2 regions of the Mycobacteroides saopaulense genome follow, and region 1 is predicted to be linked to the other one. Evidence: riboswitches for the same ligand, from Rfam matches in the RefSeq annotation. Region 1 holds a riboswitch; the other holds the start of a gene.
What was found. Region 1 has a riboswitch for cobalamin ahead of MYCSP_RS02355 (FecCD family ABC transporter permease). Riboswitches for the same ligand answer to the same signal wherever they lie in the genome.
Positions count from the first base shown of each region.

Region 2: another riboswitch for cobalamin. It lies ahead of metE (5-methyltetrahydropteroyltriglutamate--homocysteine S-methyltransferase); the one in region 1 lies ahead of MYCSP_RS02355 (FecCD family ABC transporter permease).

Region 1 covers NZ_CP010271.1:467,472-471,884, forward strand. The annotation lists gene MYCSP_RS02345 (ABC transporter substrate-binding protein) at 1-158, opposite strand, end outside; gene MYCSP_RS02350 (ABC transporter ATP-binding protein) at 155-940, opposite strand; gene MYCSP_RS02355 (FecCD family ABC transporter permease) at 940-1,998, opposite strand; cobalamin riboswitch at 2,096-2,318, opposite strand; gene MYCSP_RS02360 (CbtB domain-containing protein) at 2,477-2,683, shown strand; gene MYCSP_RS02365 (CbtA family protein) at 2,706-3,500, shown strand; gene MYCSP_RS02370 (serine hydrolase) at 3,568-4,413, opposite strand, start outside.
Region 2 covers NZ_CP010271.1:4,389,987-4,394,399, forward strand. The annotation lists gene MYCSP_RS21810 (mycobacterial-type methylenetetrahydrofolate reductase) at 1-100, opposite strand, end outside; gene metE (5-methyltetrahydropteroyltriglutamate--homocysteine S-methyltransferase) at 211-2,481, opposite strand; cobalamin riboswitch at 2,617-2,843, opposite strand; gene MYCSP_RS21820 (PaaI family thioesterase) at 2,940-3,359, shown strand; gene MYCSP_RS21825 (TetR/AcrR family transcriptional regulator) at 3,349-3,939, shown strand; gene fadD8 (fatty-acid--CoA ligase FadD8) at 3,936-4,413, opposite strand, start outside.

The sequences.
Region 1 (4,413 bases):
TCGTTACTGACGGCCCGGGTCACCGGCACCGGAACATCAAGAGGTGCAACACAATTTTCCACGGACACCCGCTGGGATCCCGGGCTCTGCGCCTCGATCGTCGCGCAGCTCGCCGAGAGCACCGACAGCGCGATCATCACACCGGTGAGTGTCTTCATTCCTTTTCCTGCCTTTCGGGATGAGCGTCGAAGATGACCTGCGGGACGCCGGTGCGTGGATGCGCGATGACATGGCAGCCGATGCCGAACCACCGCCCGATGGACTCGGTGGTGATGACCTCATGCGGTGATCCGGACAGCACCACCCGACCGTCGGTCATGACGTGGATCGTGTCGCAGTATTGTGCTGCGAGATTGAGGTCGTGTAGGGCTGCGATGACCGTAATCCCCAGTGTCCGAGCTGAACTGAGTATCGAGTACTGGTGGCGTACGTCCAGGTGGTTGGTCGGCTCGTCGAGCACCAGGACCCGCGGCTGCTGCGCAAGGGCACGGGCGATGAGAACTCGCTGGCGCTCGCCACCCGACAGTGAACTGAACCTGCGCCCGACGAGTGCCGTCACGTCCGCGGTTTCGGTGGCCCGCGCGCAGATCTGCCTGTCCAGATCGGAGGTGCCGCGCAGGGATGTGCCATGCGGCAACCGGCCGGTGGCGATCACCTCGGCGGCGGTGAAATCGAAATCCAGCGACATGTCCTGGGTCAGTGCGGCCACCCGACGGGCGTTCTCCCGCATGCTGATTGCCCGAACAGACACACCGTCGACCGCGACATCGCCGGTGGCAGGAGTGAGGGCGCGGTACAGACAACGCAGGGTCGTCGATTTGCCGCTGCCATTGGGCCCGACGATACCGACGAAACCACCGGCCGCGATCTCCAGATCGATATCGGAGACAATCCGTGTGCCTGCGATATCGACCGATACGCCTCGGTAGGTGATGTCCATCAGCCGACGGCTCCCGCCGACATCGCGCGGCGACGCATCAGTCCGACGAACACGGGCACCCCGACCGCCGCGGTGATCGCGCCGAGCGGAAGCTCCTGCGGCGGAATCGCGGTCCGTGCGATCAGATCGGCTGCCACCAGGAAGCACGCTCCCAACACCGGAGCCACGATCAACACCCGGCGATGGTCCGCGCCGACCAGCAGTCGTGCCGCGTGCGGAATGACCAAGCCCACGAATCCGATTGCTCCGCAGATGGATACAAAGCATCCGGTCATGGCGGCCGACAGCACGAACAGTGCCAACCGGAACCGTCCGGCGTGCAGGCCCAGCGACGCGCTCACCTCGTCACCCATGGCCAGGGCATTGAGCTGGCGCGCCAGCCCCGCGACGCAGACGATTCCGATCACTGTCGCGGCGAGCGCCACCGGCACCTTGTCCCAGGACGATGCGCCGAGGCTGCCGAGGAGCCAGAACATGACGCTGCGCGCTGCCTCGCCGTTGGGCGCCAAGAACACCAACACCGTTGTCACGGCCGACAAGCCATATCCCACCGCGGTGCCTACCAGCACCAGTCGCAGCGGCACCAAACCCTGCGGGGTACGCGCGATTTGGTAGACGAGGGCCGTCGCGGCCAGGGCGCCGAGCGATGCGGACAGCGACAGTGCGTAGGTGCCGAGGGTGCCGAGCACGCCGTAGACCACCACGGCGGTCGCACCGACGGAGGCTCCCGATGAGATCCCGAGAACGTACGGGTCGGCCAGCGCATTGCGGACCATCGCCTGGACGACCACACCCACCACACTGAGCCCTGCGCCGACGAGGATCGCCAGGATCACCCGCGGCAGTCTGGACTCGACAACGATCCGGTAGTCGGCGGCTTCGGTGGCCGGCACCGTTCCGCCGGTTGCTCCCACCCAGAGGAAATGCAGGCAGTCGCGCCAGGGCACGTCGGCGGTGCCGAAGGCGAGTGCGGTCACCGCTAGGAGGGCCAGCGCAGCCAGGCCCCCAAGGGTGGCGAGGACCACGGACCTTCCGTGCTGTGCTGCGGGCATCGACATTCCTGCGTCGTCGGATCGGCGGCACGGGATGTGGATACGCCTGACACGCACGCGTGGTCCACCAGCTGGTCCCTCGGCGCCGGCGAAGACCGCACCGGGTGGTGCGGCCGCGTTGGCAGGTCTTCGGACTCGTGGACAGGAGGCCCTGGTCGGGCCTCACCTACTGGCGGCTGCTTCCCGGGCGAGCCCAGTGCTTATCGTGCCGCTGTCGTTTCCACTTACCGCTGCGGGGCAGTTCCGGATTCACACCGGATTCCCTCTTGCGATCTCCGCAAGCGCTCCCAGGCGCCCTCGGAGAAACCAATGCGAGGCCAAAACTATCACTCGAACGCGCAGCCCAGCCGCATCGACTAAACTCAGCTCGTCCTTCGACAAGACGGGAACCTGGTGTGATTCCAGGACGGTCGCGCCACTGTGAGAGTCAGACCCCGCTGTCGACAAGAACAGATCGGGACGCGGAATCCCGTAAAGGAGCACCATGGCACACACGACGTCCGCCAGCCATCCGGTTGCGGTATCGATTCCCCAGGCTGCGCTGTGGTTGAGCGTGACCACTCTCTTCGGGCTGCTTGCCTACTACTTCATCGGCATCGATCAGGGTGCGGTGTCGATCTTCGGCAGCGATATGCACGTTCACGAGTTCGTGCATGACGCGCGCCACCTGCTGGGTTTCCCCTGCCACTGAGCAGCCGGGACTAGCGAATCTCATGGAAAAGTCAATAATCCTGCGCGGCTTGGGCTTCGGCGCACTGGGTGGGCTGCTGTCTTTCATCTTCGGGTGGATATTCGTCGAGCCCGTCATCAACAGGGCCATCTCCTACGAAGAAGGCAGGGGTGAGGCACAGGTCGCACTCGACGAGGCGGCAGGTATTCATGCCCATCACGAGGGCGCGGAATTGTTCAGCCGTTTCGCACAGGCCAACGCCGGGCTGGCCCTTGGTGTCATCGGCTTCGGAATAGCGATGGGCGCACTGTTCGCGGTGGCCTACGTGGTGGCGATCGGACGGGTGGGAAATCTCAGTCCGCGCGCACTGGCGCTTTCGGTCGCCGGCGGCCTGTTCCTGGTGCTGTACGTCGTGCCGTTCCTGAAGTTCCCGGCCAATCCGCCGGCGGCAAGTGCCGACGGCACCATCAAGGAACGCACCGGGTACTTCGTGCTGATGATCGTGGTCGCCGCCGTTGCGTTGGCGGTGGCGCTATGGGTGGGCCGGAAGCTCACCGAGCGAACAGACACCTGGACGGCCACACTCGTGGCCGCCGCGGTGTTCGTAGTGTTGGTCGGGCTCGTCATGGCGGTCACGCCAGGGTTCGTCGAGGCACCCCAGCCGCTGATCGACGCGGACGGGAAGATCGTCTACCCGGGGTTCCCGGCACACGACCTGTATCTGTTCCGGCTGTACTCGTTCACCACGCAGGCCATCATGTGGCTGACCATCGGGATCGGGTTCGCCACGGTGATCGGGCGCAAGCCGGTCAATGCCGAGGCGGCCATCAACGGCTAGCGCTCATCCCGAGTTGATGGTCTTCGCGCTGGCGCTCATCCCGAGTTGATGGTCTTCGCGCTGGCGCTCATCCCAGTTTCTTGAAGACGCCCTTGGCCAGGCCGATAACCCAGCCCGCGGCGCCCGGGCCGAACGCGCGGTCCCAATTCAACTGGAAGCTCACGACATACGGCTGGCGGTTGTGGTCTTCGGCGTACCAGCTGAATGTCAGATCGCCGGGCAGATTGCCGCCCTTGGCGCCGATGTAGCGCCAGTTTTCGCTGTGCAGATCGATACCGGGTTCCGCGGACAGAATGTCGCGGACGGGGGCAGCCGGTCCGACGGCGACCTTCTGCAAGGCCGCGTGTACCCGGCAGATGTCCTCGGCGCTGCCGTACCACTCGATGCCGTACTTCGAGGCGGGCGTGGTGGTCCGGTCGGGGTCCAGCTTGTAGTCGTGGGTATCTGCCTCGGCCAGCATCTGCTCGCGCTGCGCCGGTGTGGTGGCGTCCTTCCATTGCTGGCGGACATCGGGTATGCCCCAGCCGATGTTGAACAGCTCATGCATGGTGGGGAAGGGCGTCATCGACGCTGGGTCATGATGGCCGCCGTCGGCGAGGGCCTTTTCGATTGCGTGCCGTCCGAGGCGGTTGATCAGCATGTCGGTGCCCATGTTGTCGCTCACCGAGATCATCTTCTGGGCGGCGGTACGCACCGAGACCGTCGAGCCGGTCGGGAGTTTGTCCATGGAGCTGCCGAGTGCCTTGCCGCGATCGGTGACGGTCAGCTGGTCATCCCATTTGAGGGTGCCCGCGTTGATCGCGGTACCGGTGGCCAACAGCACGTAGAGCTTGAAAACCGAAGCGAGCGGCATGGATTCGGAGGTATTGGTGCCGGCGACCTGCTCGCATTGACCGTTGACGATCTTGGAGGC
Region 2 (4,413 bases), 730 kb from region 1:
CCGAGAACCGCAACAGCTTTTGCAGCTCTTCCGATGCTCGCTCGTGGCCGCCATCGACGTTGGGAGGCACCAACTCCAACGCAACGGTATTCATCGACACCAGGTACCTCCGATTTGGCAAAGAACTGGATAGCTAATGGTTTATACACCAATCAATTTCGTTGACGGGCAGTCCCCCACATACTGAGACTGCCCGTCAACAATCCTGACCTATGCGCCCGCACGAACTTCGGTCGCGGCGGCAACCAGGTTGGCCAGCGAGGCGGTCACCTCGTCAACCTTCCGGGTCTTCAGGCCGCAGTCGGGGTTCACCCAGAGACGCTGCGCCGGAACCGCCTGCAGTGCCTCCCGCAGCGAGCTTGCCATCTCCGCTGCCGACGGCACCCGTGGCGAGTGGATGTCGTACACCCCCGGACCGACGCTGTTGGAGAAGCCGATCGCGTTGAGGTCATCGAGCACCTCCATATGCGAGCGGGCCGCCTCGATGGACGTGACATCGGCATCCAGATCGGCAATCGCACCGATCACTTCGCCGAACTCCGAATAGCACAGGTGTGTGTGGATCTGCGTCGCATCGGACACCCCCGACGTGGAGAGCCGGAACGCACCGACCGCCCAGTCCAAGTACGCAGGCTTGTCGACCGAACGCAGTGGCAGCAGCTCGCGCAGCGCGGGCTCGTCCACCTGGATGATCGCGATGCCGGCGTTCTGCAGATCCACCGTCTCGTCCCGGATCGCCAGCGCGATCTGGTTGGCGGTGTCTGCCAATGGTTGATCGTCACGCACGAATGACCACGCCAGAATGGTCACCGGGCCGGTCAGCATGCCCTTGACGTACTTGGGGGTCAGCGACTGCGCATAGGTGGCCCACTCGACGGTCATCGAGTTCTGCCGTGCCACATCGCCGTACAGGATCGGCGGACGCACGCACCGGCTGCCGTAGGACTGCACCCAACCGTTCTGGGTAGCGAAGAATCCGTCGAGTTGTTCGGCGAAGTACTGCACCATGTCATTGCGCTCGGGCTCACCGTGCACCAGCACGTCCAATCCCAACTTCTCCTGCAGCGCAATGACATCGGCCACCTCGGCACGCATCCGGCGCACGTATTCGGCATCGTCGATCTCACCCTTGGTCAGCGCCTGACGAGCCTTACGGATCTCGACGGTCTGCGGGAACGACCCGATGGTCGTGGTCGGCAATTTCGGCAGCTTCAGCCGCTCATCCTGGCTACGCCGGCGATCGGCGGCATCACCGCGTGAAACACCAGAGGCCAGAATGGAATCCAATCGGGCCCGAATCTGGCCGTTGTTCAGACGTGGGTCGGTCTTACGAGATTCGACGGCGGCGTTCGACGCCGCGAACTCGGCTGCGACGGCGTCACGGCCCTCACTCAGCGCCCGTGCCAGCACCACGACTTCCTTGACCTTTTCGTCGGCAAAGGCCAGCCAGCTGCGCAGCTGATCGTCGAGTTCGGTCTCCGGTTCCAGCGAGTAGGGCACATGCAGCGTCGAGCAGGAGGTGGACACTGCCACCGAACCCGCACTACCCAGCAGGGTCCCGAGGGTGCCCAGTGCCGACTCGAGGTTGGTACGCCAGATGTTTCGCCCATCCACAACACCTGCCACCACGGTCTTTCCGGACAGCTCAGGCACCGAGGCCACGTTCGAGGCAGACCCGTAGACCAGGTCCACCGCGATCGCCTCGATCGGAGTGCGCGCCAGCGCGGGCAGGGCCGCACCCAGATCACCGAAATAGGTAGCCACCAAGATCTGGGGACGATCGGCAACCGTGCCCAAACGGCCGTACACGCGCTCGGCCAGCTCCGGGCCATTCGGCAGGATGTCGGTGACCAGCACGGGCTCGTCGATCTGAACCCATCCGACGCCTGCCTCCGCCAGCTGCACCAGCAGCTGCTCGTATAGTGATACCACTTCGTCGAGTCGCTCGACGGGTGCGCCGGCACCATCCACCGACTTGCTCAACGCAAGAAAGGTGATAGGTCCGACGACCACCGGTCGTGCCGGAACATCTAGTGCCTGAGCCTCTTTCAGCTCACCGAACAGCTTCGCCGGGTTGAGCGTGAACTGTGTGTCCGGCCCGATCTCCGGCACCAGATAGTGGTAGTTGGTGTCGAACCATTTGGTCATTTCCAGCGGTGTGGCGTCGTCATTGCCGCGCGCGGCAGCAAAGTAGCGATCGAGGTCATCTGCAATGCCCGCGACGCGGGGCGGCAACGCCCCCAAAAGCACCGCGGTGTCCAACACCTGGTCGTAGTAGGAAAACGTGTTCACGGGAACGGAATCCAGCCCAGCTGCGGCCAACGCGGTCCAGTTGTCGCGCCGAAGCCCGGCGGCGACCTTCTCCAGTTCCTCACGGCTGGTGCGCCCGGCCCAGTAGCTTTCGGTAGCCCGTTTGAGCTCACGACGCGGGCCGATGCGCGCCGAACCGAGCGTGGTTGCCTTCAATGGTTGAGTGGTCATGCTGTCCTCTGTCTACGGCGTGGTGGCCACCGCCCAGGACAAGCAAGCCGAGCCCGAATAGCCAGCACACGCTGTGCTGGCTATAACCGATTCGGCCATACGCCCATTCCGCGAGGCGATGATCCGCCGGATGCGGCGCATCCGACACAACTGGCAGGTCTTCGGACTTGCAGGCATTACCCGGGCTCAGGTTTTCCTACGGGCCGTCGCTTCCCAGGCTTCCTCGGCGATTGACCGAGTGCATACCCCAGTGCATAAGACGGCGATCGTTCCTGCATACCGCTGCGGGACAGTCCCGGATTCTCACCGGGTTCCCTCTCGCGACGATCCCCGTAGGGTCCGCCACTCGATGCTGGTAACGGCCTCGGACGAACCTGGGTCACCACCAGCAGACCAGCTGCGCCTTACATCATATGCACGCTCGCCCATCCAGTTATTAGCGACTATTCTCTAATAATATGATCACCCTTGAACAGGCACAACAGGTTCTCGATGCGCAACCATTCAGCCGCCTGCTGGGAGCGTCGATCACGCGGGTCGACCCGTCCGGAATCCAGATCGCCCTCGACATCCGCGACGAACTCCGTCAGCAGAGCGGACTCGTCCACGGCGGGGTTCTGAGCTATCTCGCCGACAACGCCATCACCTACGCCTGCGGCCTGGGGTTGGGCGCGGACATCGTGACGAGCGGATACACCATCGAGTACGTGGCTCCGGCCCGCGACGGCTCCCGGCTGCTCGCCGACGCCTGCCTGGTCAGTGCCGGGCGCACCAAGGCCCTCGGACGCTGCGAGATCTCCATCGAGGATCACGGCGGAAACACCAAGCTGGTCGCGGTCGCGCAGGGCACGAGCATGGTGCGGCGCCATGGGGCGTAAACCGCAGTACAGCCCCGACGACATCCTGGACGCGGCGCTGAGCCTGGTGGCCTTGCGCGGACCTTCGGCCGCCACCGCCACCGCGATCGGGCGAGCCCTCGGCGCCCCCTCGGGCTCGATCTATCACCGATTCGCGAGCCGCGACGAGCTGATGGCCCGGCTTTGGCTGCGTTCCATCGCGCGCTATCAGGACGGCATACTCGCGGCACTGGCTCTGCCCGATTCCGACGACGCCCTCGCCGCGGCGATCGACCATGCCTTTGATTGGACAGCAACGAACCGCAACGAAGCGTTGCTGCTACTGCAGTACGAGAAAGCCGATTTGGTCGCACACTGGCCCGACACCCTTGCCACTGAGCTCACCTCACTGAATTCGCGGGTGCGAAAGGCGCTGCGCGAGTTCGCGAAAAGACGGTACGGAACGACGGCACCCGAATCCCTCGACAAGGTCATGTTCGCGTTGATCGACATGCCCTACGCAGCCGTGCGCCGCCATCTGCCCGACAAGGGCGAGCCCGCGCCGTGGCTGCGTCGGTTCATCCACACCAGCGCCCGCGGCCTGCTGGCGGCAAAGGGCTAGACCGTGGCGTACTTCTGCCGCAGGGCCTTTTTGTCCGGCTTGCCCAGTGCGGTCAACGGCAGTGACTCGGCGATGATCACGTGCTTGGGTGACTGCACCGAGCCCTTGCGCTCCTTCACCGCGGCCTGGATCTCAGAGGTCATCAACGACACGGCGGCCTCATCGGATGCCGCCTCGGCACGCAGCACCACGATCGCCGTCACCGCCTCGCCCCATTTCTCGTCCGGCACGCCGATGACTCCGACCTGGGCCACCGAAGGATGCTCGGCGACAACATCTTCCACCTCACGCGGGAACACGTTGAAACCACCGGTGACGATCATGTCCTTGGTGCGATCCACGATGAACCAAAAACCGTCTTCATCCTCGCGGGCAATATCGCCTGTGCGCAGCCAGCCGTTCTTGAACGTATCGGCGGTCTGCTCAGGCAGTTCCCAATAGCCGCCCGCCACCAGCGGCCCCGCCACGCAGATC